Regions from separate parts of the Rhodoferax sp. GW821-FHT09E07 genome, predicted to be linked through region 1. Evidence: riboswitches for the same ligand, from Rfam matches in the RefSeq annotation. Region 1 holds a riboswitch; the other holds the start of a gene.
What was found. Region 1 has a riboswitch for S-adenosylhomocysteine ahead of AC07OE_RS13315 (homocysteine S-methyltransferase family protein). Riboswitches for the same ligand answer to the same signal wherever they lie in the genome.

Region 1 (7,386 bases):
CACGGCGTTGGCCGTGAGCCAACGGCCTTCGATCAGGCGCTTGAGCATGCGCTGGCCGTCGGCGTAGACCCGCACGGCCTCGGTACCCACCACCTCGTCCTTCAGGATGGCCGGGAACGGGCCAGCCAGGTCCCAGGTCTGGAAGAACGGGCCCCAGTCGATGTACTTGGCGAGCTCGCCCAGGTCAAAGTTCTTGAAAACACGGCGGCCAATGAACTTGGGCGTGGTGGGCTGGTACGCGGCCCAGTCGATCGGCGTCTTGTTGGCGCGCGCCTTGGTCAGGGGCCACAGCGGCGTCTGCTTCTTGTTGGCGTGCTGGTGGCGCACCTTGTCGTAGTCGGCGTTGAGCTCGTCGATGTACCTGGCGGCCTGCTCACTCAGCAGGCTTTGCGCCACGCTCACGCTGCGCGAAGCATCGGGCACGTAAACCACGGGACCTTCGTAGTGCGGCGAGATCTTCACCGCCGTGTGCACGCGGCTGGTGGTGGCACCGCCGATGAGCAGCGGAATCTTCTTGATGCGGAAGTAGTCGTCCTTCTGCATCTCGCCAGCCACGTATTGCATCTCTTCCAGGCTGGGCGTGATCAGGCCAGACAGGCCGATGATGTCCGCGCCTTCGAGCTTGGCGCGCGCCAAGATTTCGTGGCAGGGCACCATCACCCCCATGTTGACGACGTCAAAGTTGTTGCACTGCAAGACCACGGTGACGATGTTCTTGCCGATGTCGTGCACATCGCCCTTGACCGTAGCAATCACGATCTTGCCTTTGGCCTTGGCTTCTCCGCCAGCTTCCACCATGGCTAGCTTCTCGGCCTCGATATACGGCAACAGATGCGCCACAGCGCTCTTCATCACGCGCGCACTCTTCACCACCTGAGGCAGGAACATCTTGCCCTGGCCAAACAGGTCGCCCACCACGTTCATGCCGTCCATGAGCGGGCCTTCGATCACGTGCAACGGGCGGCCGCCCTTGGCCAGGATGCCGCGGTAGGCCTCTTCAGTGTCTTCCACGATGAAGTCGGTGATGCCATGCACCAGCGCGTGGCTCAGGCGTGCGCCCACGGACGCAGGGGCCTCGGCTGTGCCGCGCCACTCCAGCTTCTTGCTCTCGTCCTTGGCGCCGCTCTTGGCGGTTTCGGCAATCTCCACCAGGCGCTCGCCCGCATCGGGGCGGCGGTTCAGCACCACGTCTTCCACGCGCTCGCGCAGCGCGGGCTCCAGATCGTCGTACACACCGACCATGCCCGCGTTAACGATGCCCATGTCCATGCCCGCCTTAATGGCGTGGTACAGAAAGACGGTGTGGATGGCCTCGCGCACCGGGTCGTTGCCGCGGAAGCTGAAGGACACGTTGGACACGCCGCCGCTGACCTTGGCGCCAGGCAGGTTCTGCTTGATCCAGCGCGTGGCCTCGATGAAGTCCACCGCGTAGTTGTTGTGCTCTTCGATGCCCGTGGCAATAGCAAAGATGTTGGGGTCGAAGATGATGTCTTCGGGAGGAAAGTCCACCTCGTCCACCAAGATGCGGTAGGCGCGTTCGCAGATCTCGACCTTACGTTCGTAGGTATCGGCCTGGCCCTTTTCGTCAAACGCCATCACCACGGCAGCAGCGCCATAGCGGCGCAGCAGTTTGGCCTGGTGTTTGAAAGCATCCAGGCCTTCCTTCATGCTGATGGAATTCACCACCGCCTTGCCCTGCACGCAGCGCAGACCGGCCTCGATCACGCTCCATTTGGAGCTGTCGATCATGATGGGCACACGGGAAATATCGGGCTCGGAGGCGATCAGGTTCAGAAAGCGCACCATGGCGGCCTGGCTGTCCAGCATGGCCTCGTCCATGTTGATGTCGATGATCTGCGCACCGTTTTCCACCTGCTGGCGCGCCACGGCCAGCGCTTCTTCAAACTGCCCGTTCAAGATCATGCGGGCAAAGGCCTTGGAACCGGTGACGTTGGTGCGCTCACCCACGTTGACGAACAGGCTGTTGCTGTCAATCAGGACCGGCTCGAGGCCGGAGAGCATCATGGGTGCTACGTTTTTGGTAGCTAGTGGTGCAGTGTTTACGGGGGCTTGGGACATAAAAGACCTGTAATTCAGTTCAAGGCGGCTTTACACCGCAACCCAGCTGCCACTGCGCTGGGAGGCAAACAGCGCGTCGATGATGCGCATGTTCTGGATAGCGTCTTCCACACCGTAGTGCAAGGGTTGCGCACCACGGATGGCCAGCGAGAAGGCATCGCCCTCCAGGCTGTACTGGTCGCAGGCGGGAAACGTCTCCACCACCGCAGCCCGGCCGCCCAGCACCTTGCCGTCGTCCACAAAAATGTGGGTTTCCTGGCCCTGGGGCGCGTTGAACGGAATCTCGATCTCCACGCGCTTCTCGGTCCCGATGGCCTGCACGCGCTGGTAAGGCGTGCTTTGCATGGACACCGTGAAATCCAGCCGGCGGCCATGGCCAAAGTCCAGCAAGGCGCTGAAGCTGCGGTCCACGCCAAAGTCGGGGTCCATATCCGCCAGCGCCATCACACGCACCGGCTCGGCCCCAAACAAGAAACGACCGGCCACGATGGGGTAGCAGCCAATGTCCATCAGCGCGCCGCCGCCCTTGCTCGCGTCGTTGCGGATGTTCTCGGCATTGCGGTTGAAGTACGAGAACCACGCCTGCACCGTGCGCAGTTCCCCTAGCGCACCGCTTTGCACCAGCTCGCGCGTGCGCAGCCACTGGGGGTGAAAGCGCACCATGAAAGCTTCCATGATGTGCACCTTGTCGCCCACCTCGCGCAGCTGCGCGGCTTCCTCGGCGTTCAGCGCAATGGGTTTTTCGCACAGCACGTGCTTGCCGGCGCGCGCGGCGGCCAGCGTCATGGGCACGTGCAGGTCATTGGGCAGGGGGTTATAAATGGCCTCGATGGCGGGGTCGGCCAGTAGCTCTTCGTAGGAACCGTAGGCCTTGGGAATGCCCAGCTTGTCCGCCGCCGCGCGCGCGGACGACAGCGAGCGTGACGCAACCGCCTGCACATCACACCACTGGCTGCGCATCAGCGCGGGAGTGACTTTTTCCATGCCGATCTTGGCGGTGCTCAGCACGCCCCAGGTGACTTTTTTCATTGCGATGTCCTCAGTTCAGGCGGCTTCTTTGTAGAAAAAATTGCGTTGCACGCCGCGCGTGGCAATCGGGTTCACCGCATGGGCGATGGCACCAATGTGGTCGGGCGTGGTGCCGCAGCAGCCACCCACGATGTTGACCAAACCCTCTTCCGCAAACTCACGCACCAGGCGGCTGGTCACGTCCGGGGTTTCGTCAAAACCCGTGTCGCTCATGGGGTTGGGCAGACCGGCGTTGGGGTAGCAGCTGATGAAGGTGTCGGGCGCCACCTTGTTCAGCTCCTGGATGTAGGGGCGCATCAGCGCCGCACCCAGCGCGCAGTTCAGGCCGATGGCCAGGGGCTGGGCGTGGCGCACGCTGTGCCAGAAGGCCGTGACAGTCTGGCCCGAGAGGATGCGGCCGGACGCATCGGTCACCGTGCCGCTGATGATGATGGGCAGGCGCTCGCCGCTGGCCTCGAAGTACTCGTCCACGGCAAACAAGGCCGCCTTGGCATTGAGCGTGTCAAAGATGGTTTCCACCAGGATCACGTCCGCACCGCCTTCCACCAACGCCTTGGTCTGGTCGTAGTAGGCCGCGCGCAGCTCTTCAAAGGTCACATTGCGCGCACCCGGGTCATTCACATCGGGGCTGATGCTGGCGGTCTTGGGTGTGGGGCCGAGGGCGCCGGCCACGAAGCGGGGCTTGTCGGGCGTGCTGTACTTGTCGCAGGCGGCGCGGGCCAGTTGGGCGGACACCCGATTCATTTCGATGGCCAGGTCCGCCATGTCGTAGTCGGCCTGGGCCACGGTGGTGGCGCCAAAGGTGTTGGTCTCGATCAGGTCGGCGCCCGCTGCCAGATAGCGCTCGTGGATGTCACTGATGACGTCAGGCCGGGTCAGGCTCAGCAACTCGTTATTGCCTTTCACGTCCTTGTGAAAGTCCTTGAATCGGTCGCCTTGGTTGCCGGGGCCGGTGTAGCCCTCGCCGCGGTACTGCGCCTCGCCCAGCTTGAAGCGCTGGATCATGGTGCCCATGGCACCGTCCAGAATGGCGATGCGCTTCTCCAGAATGCCGGGAAGGGCTTGTGCGCGGGTGTAGGTGATGGGCTTCATGGTGCGGCTCACTGTGTGGTTTTAAACAAGTGAGCGCAGTTGGGAGTCCCAAGCCTGACCGGAGGCCTGCCGGTCCATGTCTGGAGGCAGGCGCCAGCTGCAGCGCCCCTTGGGATGCGTGATTTTAGTTCACAACGCAGCGGTCGTGAAAGCGGCAGGGTCTCAGGCCTGCCCCAGGTGCAGGGCCAGCAACTCGTCCAGCGGCATGGGATAGCCCACCGAATAGCCCTGTGCATAGTGCACACCAAAGCCACGCAGCAGCTCCAGCGCGGCCGGGCTCTCGACAAACTCGGCCACGGTCTCCTTGCCCATCAGGCTGCCAATCTCATGGATGGACTTGACCATGGCCAGGCTGATAGGGTCGGTGGCGATGTCGCGCACAAACTGGCCGTCGATCTTCAGCACATCCACCGGCAGGTTGCGCAAATAGGCAAACGAGGAGAGGCCGCTGCCAAAGTCGTCCAGCGAGAGCTTGCAGCCCAGCTGGCGCAAGGTGTCGATGAAATGCTGCGCGGTGTGCAGATTGCTGATGGCAGCGGTTTCCGTAATCTCAAAACACAACTTGCGGCAAGGCAGGGGTGTATGGGCCAGCGTGTCCAGTACAAAGGCCATGAACACCTCATCCCCCAGCGACTGGCCGGAGAGGTTGATCGAGCACTGGTCGATCTGGTCTTGGTGCTGCACCATCCATTGCAGCGCATGGGTCACCACCCAGCGGTCCACGCGGGCAGCCAGGTGGTAGCGCTCCACCGCCGGCATGAACTGGCCCGGCAGCACCAGCGCACCCGCCTCATCGCGCATGCGCAGCAAAAATTCGCAGTGCAGCCCGGCCCGGGGGCCCGGGTTCACGGGCACGATGGCCTGGCCATAGAGCACAAACCGGTCCTGCTGCAGCGCCCGCTCGATACGGCTCACCCACTCCATCACGCCGTAGCGTTGGGCCAACGCCGGATCATCACTGGCGTACACATGGATGCGGCCGCGCCCGGAGTCCTTGGCCACGTAGCAGGCACTGTCAGCGGCTTGCAGCAAAGCCCCCACACTTTCGCTCTGCGCATCCAGCACCACCATGCCCACGCTCACGCCCACACCAAAGCTCTGGTCGCGCCAGACAAAGCGGTAGGCGGCCAGGCTGAGCTGCAGGCGCTCGGCCACGCGCAAGGCCTGGGCCACGGTCTGATGGGTCAGGATGATGCCGAACTCATCCCCGCCAATGCGGCACAGGTGGTCTTCGTCGCGCAGCACTTCCAGGAAGAGCTGCGCCGTCTGGCGCAGCAGTTCATCGCCGGCCGTATGACCACAGGTGTCGTTGACCACCTTGAACTCATCCAGATCCAGATAGCAGACCACGTGGCGCTGCTCCTGGTCACGGGTGTGCTCAAAGTACTCTGTCAGTGCCTGCTCAAAGGCACGGCGGTTGCCCAAGCCCGTCAATTCGTCGTGCGTGGCCTGGAAGGCGATTTCCTGGCTCAGGCGACGCTGTTCGGTCACATCGCGGAACACCAGCACCGCGCCCTGCACATCACCATCGGCATCTCGAATGGGGGAAACGGCCGCCTCCACCAGCAAACTGCCCTCCACGCGATGTGCCAGGCTGAGCTGGGGGTAGCGTTGGGTCTCTGCCGTCGCAATCGCTTGGACCACCAGATCGGCGCCAGGCGCCAGCACCCCCGTGTCATTCAGGTGAAACACGGTCTGGTAAGGGTGGCCTACCGCACTGGCCAGCGGCCAGCCTGTCAGCGTCTCGGCCACCGGATTGATATAGAGCAGTTCCCCCTCGGCATTGGTGGTGATGACCGCGTCACTGATGGAGTGCAGGGTGACCTGCAGGCGCTCTTTCTCTTGGTACAGCGCGTCTTCGGCAAATTTGCGTGCCTGCATGAAGCGCACCCGGTCCAGCGCCACGGCCACATGGCCAGCCAGCGCCTGCATGAAATCCAGCTGCCATTCCACCGGCGGGCGCACGCCCTCCGCGTCGCCAAAGGTGCCGATGCCCACCACCCCCAGGCGCTCATCTGCCAGCAGCAGGGGAACATTGATGATGGTGCGGTTGTGCAACTGGGCCACCACCTCTTTGTTGGTGCGCGGGTCCGTGCGGGCATCATTGACCACCACCACATGGTCCGCGGACAAGATCTCCTCCAGCATGCGGTCGCCCGCTATGGGGATTTCCATGGTCTGCGCCTTGGCGTGCATGGCCAAGTACTCGGCGTCCGAGGAGGCCTGGCTGATGATGGACACAAACCCCGGCCGGTCTCCGACCAGGGCCAGCCACGCATGGGGATAACCCAGCACCTCTTCCACTGTAGGCGCCACCGCCGCCAGGATGTCCGGCAGACTCCAGGCGCGCTCCAGACGCTTGCACAGCTGCAACAAGGCCTTGGTTTGCAACTGGGTGTCGAGCACTATGGGCTGGTCGATCATGCGCTCAAGTGTAGCGACAGGCTTGCCCGACAATAGGGGAATCACCCTTAGCCCGGCGCCACACGCTGGCGCCGCCAGGTGTTGAATGTTTTAGTGCCCCAGCCCCCGTAACCACTGCGCCACCAGCTCCCATTTTGATAGCAGAAACTTCCACTTCCAGCACCACTCTGGACGCCTGCAGCGACATTCTGCGCACCGTGTTCGGCTACGACGCCTTTCGCGGCCCGCAACAGGCCATCGTGCAGCATGTGGCTGATGGGGGCGATGCACTGGTGCTCATGCCCACAGGCGGCGGCAAGAGCCTGTGCTACCAGGTGCCAGCCATCGTCCGCCAGCAGGCTGGTCAAGGGGCCACCCTGGTCATCTCCCCGCTCATCGCCCTCATGCACGACCAGGTGGGCGCACTGCACGAGGCCGGTGTCAGCGCCGCCTTCCTCAACTCCACGCTCAGCAGCGACGAGGCCTACCAGATCGAGCAACAACTGCTGCGCGGCGAGATCACCCTGCTCTACGCCGCGCCGGAGCGTGTGAACAACGCACGCTTTCTCGCGCTGCTGGATTCGCTGTTCGAGCGCGGCAAGCTCAGCCTGTTTGCCATCGACGAAGCGCATTGCGTGAGCCAGTGGGGCCATGACTTCCGTCCCGACTACCGCAACCTCACGGTGCTGCACGAGCGCTACCCCGGTATCCCCCGCATCGCGCTCACCGCCACCGCGGACGACCTGACGCGCGCCGACATCCTGGAGCGGCTGCAGCTCGAGG
Region 2 (7,386 bases), on a different contig from region 1:
AAAACCGCGATGCTCAAGACAAGCCACCACAAGAAGAAGGCCCATGCCTAGGGCCGCAGAAGTGGTGGCCTAAAACCGGCCCGCGCGCCGGGTGCGCAGCAGTGCTACCAAACCGATAGCAGCTACCGTAATGAGGACGAGGGGGAAGCCCAGGTTGGGCGACCAATCGATGAGCGCACCAGACACGGCCGACGCCACCAGCCCGCCCAGCGTGTAGTTCAGCACCAGCACTGCGGTGCTGTTCACCAGCGCGATGCCCTGTTCGCGCGCACCAATGTCCGTCATGGACAGCGTGTACAGGCTGCTGCCCGCCGCGCCCAGCAGAAAGACAATGGGCCAGGCCAGCGCATGCCAGCGCGCCACCAGCAGCAAGCCGCAGGCCGTGGCCAGTGCCATGGCCACGCACAGCGCCATCAGCGTCCTCCGGCCACGCACCTTGTCTGTGAAGCGGTCGGCCACCATGCCCACGGGAATGGCCACCAGCGTGCTGCCCAGGCCGCTCACCGAAATCAGCAGCGCGCCGGCCGCAGCGCCCAGGCCCATGGCCAGCCCGTAAAGCGGCAGGATGGACGCCAGACCCAGTTCAAAGAACCCGCCAATGAAGCCGGCCAGCATGATGATGGGATGGCTGCGCACCGCCTGCCACAGGCCCTGCAGGCCCACGTGCGTGTTGGCCGATTCGGCATGGGGCGGCACCACAGGGATCAGCGTGGTCCACGCGAGGCCGATGCTGAGCAGTGCAATCACCAAGCCCAGCGCGGCCGGGCCTTCTGAGCCCACCCAGGCCAGCAGCGTGGGGCCGATGATGAAGGTGGCGCCCACCATGGTGGCGTAGATGCCGATATAGCGCCCCAGCCGGTCCGACGGGGAGAACTCGGCAATGAAGGCCTCAGCCAACACCCAACGCAGCCCGCCCGCCACACCGGCCAACAGCTCCAGCGCAAACCACAGCCACAGCGCGTCCGTGGTCAAAAACCCAATGGCTGCCAGCAGCGGCGCACCCGATGCAAACCACATGGTGGTGCGCTGGCCCCAGCGCCGCGTGAGTGCGGATGCAAACGGGGTGACGATGAAAATGCCCAACCAGGTGGTGGCCGCAAACAGGCCGGCCATGGTGGTGGACACCTCGCGTTCCTTCAGCAGCACCAGCATCAGCGGCGAGAGCATGAACACGCCCGAGAGCTGGAACAGCGTGGAGCCAAACACGCTGAGCAGGCCCATGGGCGAGCCGGCGGCGTTGCGTTGCACAGTCGCGTCGCTCATAGGCCGCGTGCCTGCAGAATTGCGCGCGCCACTTCGGCAAAGCCGGCACCGCGCTCGGCCGTGGTCACATAGCCTGGCAGGTGGGCCAGCTGCGGCACAAAGCGCGCAATGTTGGCCACGCCCACGCTGTGCGTGAAGTGTTCAAACATGGCCTGGTCGTTGCCCGAATCGCCCACAAACACCCAGCGGTCTAGCTCTGCCGGCAAGTCGCGCCCCAGCAGTTCGCGCGCAATCCAGCAAGCGCCCTGCCATTTGTTGAAGTCCCCAAAACAGCCGTGGATGTGGATGCTGCTCACCGTGGTTTGCATGCCCGCGCGCTGCAGCACAGCCAGCACCTGCTGCACCGTGTCGGGCGAGAGGCGGGCGAACTCGGCGTAGTCAAACGCCAGGTCGGTCTCGCGGCCGGCGCTGTCGCGGCTCAGTTGCGCGCCGGGCACCTCGGCGATCACCTGGGCCGCAATGGCTTGCATGCGGGTCTGGTTGGCGGAGCGTGTGGCAGCGTCCTGTTGATACAGTTTTGATAGCGGCTCGCGTAGATTAGGCGCGGGCTGCAGGCATTTTTTGTGCACAAAGGCCACGGCCCCGTTCTCTGCCACCATGGCGTCCACGGGCCAGGCCGTACCCAGCGTGCCAGTCATAAAGGGTTCGCACCAGCCAATGGGCCGCCCCGTAATGGGGATGACCACCAGCCCTGCGGCCTTGAGCTCTGCCAGCGCCTGCAGCGCGTCGGCAGTGATGGCGCCTTCGGTGGTCAGGGTGTCGTCAATGTCGGTGAAGACGCCCACCAGGTGGCGGCGGGCGTCCAGTGGCCAGTCGGACAGCGGCAGCATCAACCGGCTGATTGCAGCGCCAGGCCCGCGTGCTCGCGCAGCGGGTGGAAGTGGATCTTGGGGAAACGCTCCTGTGCCAGGCGCACGTCATACGGGCTGGTGCACAGGTAGGCCAGCGTGTCGGCCGCATCCTTGGCCATGCGCTGCGGGTAGGCATACACAAACTCGCGCAGCTCGGCCGGCGTGTCGGCAGTGATCCAGCGTGCGCCGGTGTATTGGCTGCCTTCCAGGCGGATGTCGGCGTCGTACTCGGCCTTCAGGCGGTGTTGCACCACTTCAAACTGCAGCTGGCCCACAGCGCCCAGCAGCATATTGCCGCCCATCTCGGGGCGGAATACCTGAATGGCGCCTTCCTCGCCCAGCTGGGCCAGGCCCTGCTGCAGCTGCTTGGTGCGCAGCGGGTTTTTCAGCACCACGGTCATGAACATTTCAGGCGCGAAGAAGGGCAGGCCGGTGTACATCAGGTTCACGCTGCCATCCGTGATGGTGTCACCCAGCTGCACGCCGCCGTGGGTGGTAAAGCCCACGATATCGCCCGCATAGGCCTCTTCCACCGCCTCGCGGCGCTGGCTCATGAAGGTCACCACCGATGTGGGGCGCAACTCCTTGGCGGTGCGCATCACCTTGAGCTTCATGCCCGGCGTGTACTTGCCGCTGGCCATGCGCACAAAGGCGATGCGGTCGCGGTGGTTGGCGTCCATATTGGCCTGCACCTTAAACACCACGCCGCTGAAGGCGTCGTCCTCGGGCTGCACTTCTTTCACCACGGGCTGGCGGTTCACCAGCGTGGTGCTGGTGCGGCTGCGCGGGCTGGGCGCCAGGTCCACCAGGGCGTCCAGCACTTCCATCACGCCAAAGTTGTTCACGCCCGAGCCAAAGAACACGGGGGTTTGCTTGCCGGCCAGAAAGGCGTCCAGGTCCCAGGCGGGGCTGGCGCCGGTGGCCAGCTCCATGCTTTCCATGGCCGTGGTCCATTCGTGGCCAAAGCGCTTGGCCAGCGAGTCGGCGTCGTTCAGCGGCACGGTGTCGAAGTCTTGCGGGCGGCGTTCGCTGCCGCTCTCAAACACGGTCATGGCCTGGGTGCGCAGGTTGACGATGCCGCCAAATAGCTTGCCCTGGCCCACGGGCCAGGTCATGGGCACGCAGGGCATGCCCAGCTCGCGCTCGATCTCGTCCAGGATGTCCAGCGGCTCACGCACTTCGCGGTCCATCTTGTTCACAAAGGTGATGATGGGCGTATCGCGCTGGCGGCAGACCTCGATCAGGCGGCGGGTCTGCGCCTCCACACCGTTGGCCGCGTCAATCACCATTAGCGCCGAGTCCACGGCGGTGAGCACGCGGTAGGTGTCTTCCGAGAAGTCCTTGTGGCCGGGCGTGTCCAGCAGGTTGATGACGTGCTCGCGGTAGACCATCTGCATCACCGACGACGCCACCGAGATGCCGCGCTGCTTTTCGATTTCCATCCAGTCGGACGTTGCATGGCGGCTGGCCTTGCGCGCCTTCACCGAGCCGGCAATCTGGATCGCGCCCGAGAACAGCAGTAGCTTTTCGGTCAGCGTGGTCTTGCCGGCGTCGGGGTGGGAAATGATGGCAAAGGTGCGGCGGCGGCGGGTTTCGGGGGCGTAGGTCACAGGGGGTCCAAGGTCGGGTGTGGGCAGCGCACAGGGGCGGGCCACCAGAGAGAAGCTCGGTATTTTACAGAGGGCGCCAGCGGCCTGCTTGCCCTTACACTCGCGCTCCAACAAGCGAAACGAGCGGAGCAGCGTGTGAGCATCAAGCAATTGGCCAGTGCACTGGGGTTATCCACCTCCACGGTCAGTCGCGCCCTGAACGGCTACACCGATGTGAATGAGCAGACCCGCCAGCGGGTGCAGGAGATGGCTGCGGCCATGGGCTACCGGCCCGATGCCGGTGCGCGCCGTCTGGTGCGTGGCAAGACCGATGCGGTAGGCATTGTGTATTCCGCCGCGGTGGAAAACCTGGGCAATCCGCAGTTTCTGGACATGGCCGACGGCTTGGGCGAGCGCCTGCAGAGCAAGCAGCTGGACCTGCTGCTGGCCGTGGCGAAGAATGAAACCGATCTGACCTTTTACGAACGCCTGTTCCATGGCGGGCGGGTGGATGCGGTGGTGGTGCCCAATACCCGCGTGCAGGACCCGCGGGTGGACTACCTGCTGGAAAAGGGCTACCCCTTCGTGGGCTATGGCCGCACGGCCCAGTGCGACGCGTATTCGTGGGTGGACTTTGACAATGACTTGGGCAGTCGCCTGGCCGTGGAGCATTTGCTGGCGTTGGGCCACACGCGGTTCGCTTATGTGCACGCACCGCTGGAGCTGAATTTTGCGTTTCAGCGCCATCGGGGGTTCATGGCTGCGCTGAAGGCGCGCAACTTGGACTGCCCGGCCCGCTACCGCGTGGGCGATGTGCAGGACCGCCGCAGCGGTCTGCAGGCCGTACAAGCCTTGCTGGCAATGCATCCGCGGCCTACCGCTGTGCTGGTGGACAACAACCTGGGCGGCGTGGGCATCATCCGCGGGCTGATCGATGCCGGCTTGCGGGTCGGGCAGGACATTTCGGTGGTGGTGCATGGCGATATTCCGCAGGACACGCTGCTCACTGGCATGCAGGTCACCACCGTGACCCAGCCCACACCGCACACCACGGGCGAGGCGTTGGCCGACATGGTGTTCCAGGTGCTGCATGCGCCCGAGGCCGGTCCGTACCACATGCTGCGCCAGCCCGGTTTGCAGCTGGGCACCAGTACAGGACCGGTATCCTGACTGCATTTGGCTGACAGAGTCCGCTGCAACAGGCTAAAATGCAGCACTTCCGAGGAGCGTTGCAGCTCGCCCCAGCCCAAAGCGGCACGGCGAGTGAGGCTCGGAAAACACGGCGCGCCCTGCGCTGTGCCTCCCAACGGCGCTCACCCACTGGTTTGTGTGCGGTGAGTTTTGCCTTCTGAACCCCCGCCCGCCAGTGTTTATTCAAATGAACTTTTGGAGTGAACCATGAGCGCTGTGTTGAAATTTACCAAGACCCCCAAGGCCGTCAAAGCTGCGGTGAAAACTGCTGCCCCCAAGGCTGTGAAGGCTCCCGTGGCCAAGACCGAAGATTTCAAGATTGCCGACATCAGCCTGGCTGCCTGGGGCCGCAAAGAGCTGACCATTGCCGAGACAGAAATGCCCGGCCTGATGTCCATCCGCGAAGAGTTCGCAAAGAGCCAGCCCCTGAAGGGCGCGCGCATTACCGGCTCGCTGCACATGACCATCCAGACCGGCGTGCTGGTCGAAACCCTGCAAGCCCTGGGTGCTGACGTGCGCTGGGCCTCGTGCAACATCTTTTCCACGCAAGACCACGCTGCTGCTGCCCTGGTCGCTGCCGGCACACCCGTGTTTGCCCACAAGGGCGAGTCGCTGGAAGAGTACTGGGACTTCACCCACCGCATCTTCGAATTTGGACCCAAGGGTTCCAAGACCGAAGGCCCCAACATGATTCTGGACGATGGCGGCGATGCCACGTTGTTGATGCACCTGGGCGCCCGCGCCGAGAAGGACATCAAGGTGCTGGCCAAGCCAGGCAGCGAAGAAGAAATTTGCTTGTTCAACGCCATCAAGGCCAAGCTGAAGGTGGACCCCACCTGGTACAGCCGCCGCCTGAAGGCCATCATCGGCGTGACCGAAGAGACCACCACCGGCGTGATGCGCCTGGAGGAAATGTCCGCCAAGGGCACGCTGGCCCTGCGCGCCATCAACGTGAACGACTCGGTGACCAAGAGCAAGTTCGACAACCTCTACGGTTGCCGCGAATCCCTGGTGGACGGCATCAAGCGCGCCACGGACGTGATGATCGCCGGCAAGGTGGCCGTGGTGGCTGGCTACGGTGACGTGGGCAAGGGCTCCGCCCAGGCTCTGCGGGCCCTGTCTGCCCAAGTGTGGGTGACCGAGATCGACCCCATCAACGCCCTGCAGGCGGCGATGGAAGGCTACAAGGTGGTGACCATGGAATATGCCGCCGACAAGGCCGACATTTTCGTGACCACCACCGGCAACAAGAACGTCATCACCTACAAGCACATGGAGGCCATGAAGGACCAGGCCATCGTGTCCAACATCGGCCACTTTGACAACGAAATCGACGTCGCTTCGCTGGAAAAGCTGAAGTGGGAAGAGATCAAGCCCCAGGTCGACCACGTGATCTTCCCTGCCAAGGGCAAGAAGCCCGCCAAGCGCATCATCCTGTTGGCCAAGGGCCGTCTGGTGAACCTGGGTTGCGGCACTGGCCACCCCAGCTTTGTGATGTCCTCCAGCTTCGCGAACCAGACGATCGCCCAGATCGAACTGTTCACCAAGCCCAAGGAATACAAGGTTGGCAAGGTGTATGTGTTGCCCAAGCACCTGGACGAGAAAGTGGCGCGTCTGCACCTGAAGAAGGTCGGCGCCATGCTGACCGAGCTGACCGATGAGCAGGCCGCGTACATCGGCGTCTCCAAGGCCGGTCCGTACAAGAAAAACACCTACCGCTACTAAGCCGAAGGCTCCATGCGCATTGACCAACTGCTGGTACAGCGCGGGCTGGCCAGCACCCGCTCGCAGGCCCAACGCCTGATCGCCGATGGCGTGCAATGGCAGAAGATGGAGGCGGGTGGCGAAGTCTGGAAACGCGCGGTCAAAAATGGCGACGACGTACCGGAGGACGCTCCCATCCAGTTGCTGGACGACTCCGAGGCACGCTATGTGTCGCGCGGTGGCCTGAAGCTGGAGGCGGCGCTCAAACACGCAGGCCTGTCGGTGACGGGGCTGCGCTGCCTGGACGTGGGGCAGAGCACGGGTGGCTTCACCGACTGCCTGCTCCAGGCCGGCGCTGCCGCGGTGGTGGGTGTGGACGTGGGCAGTGCCCAGTTGCACCCCAGCCTGCGAGAGGATGCCCGGGTCTTGTGCGTGGAGAGTGTCAATGCCCGTACCCTGTCTGCTGCAGATTTGATAGCTGCTTACGCAGACAGTACGGGGGCTGAAGGCCAGTTTGACCTGGAAGAAGACGGCGCGACCTTTGAGGGGTACGACGGTTCCGACGAGAGCCGGGAAGAGGCCGAACTGGCCGCCTTGCCGCCCGAGTTCGAACCGCCGTTTGACCTGCTGGTGGCAGACCTGTCTTTCATCTCGCAAACCCTGGTCTTGCCAGCTGCCGTGACCCTGCTCAAAGCAGGGGGCACCTTGCTGACCCTGGTGAAGCCGCAGTTTGAACTGCAGCCCGGCCAGGTGGGCAAGGGCGGCATTGTCAAGGACCCGGCCATGTA

Region 2: another riboswitch for S-adenosylhomocysteine. It lies ahead of ahcY (adenosylhomocysteinase); the one in region 1 lies ahead of AC07OE_RS13315 (homocysteine S-methyltransferase family protein).

Annotation. Positions count from the first base shown of each region.
Region 1 is NZ_JBWKOP010000006.1:167,542-174,927, forward strand. It holds gene metH (methionine synthase) at 1-2,025, opposite strand, end outside; gene AC07OE_RS13310 (Gfo/Idh/MocA family protein) at 2,110-3,108, opposite strand; gene AC07OE_RS13315 (homocysteine S-methyltransferase family protein) at 3,124-4,200, opposite strand; S-adenosyl-L-homocysteine riboswitch at 4,225-4,317, opposite strand; gene AC07OE_RS13320 (EAL domain-containing protein) at 4,363-6,624, opposite strand; gene recQ (DNA helicase RecQ) at 6,756-7,386, shown strand, end outside.
Region 2 is NZ_JBWKOP010000011.1:19,172-26,557, reverse strand. It holds gene AC07OE_RS19515 (hypothetical protein) at 1-51, shown strand, start outside; gene AC07OE_RS19510 (MFS transporter) at 70-1,263, opposite strand; gene AC07OE_RS19505 (HAD family hydrolase) at 1,260-2,093, opposite strand; gene AC07OE_RS19500 (peptide chain release factor 3) at 2,093-3,724, opposite strand; gene AC07OE_RS19495 (substrate-binding domain-containing protein) at 3,671-4,873, shown strand; S-adenosyl-L-homocysteine riboswitch at 4,919-5,025, shown strand; gene ahcY (adenosylhomocysteinase) at 5,102-6,619, shown strand; gene AC07OE_RS19485 (TlyA family RNA methyltransferase) at 6,632-7,386, shown strand, end outside.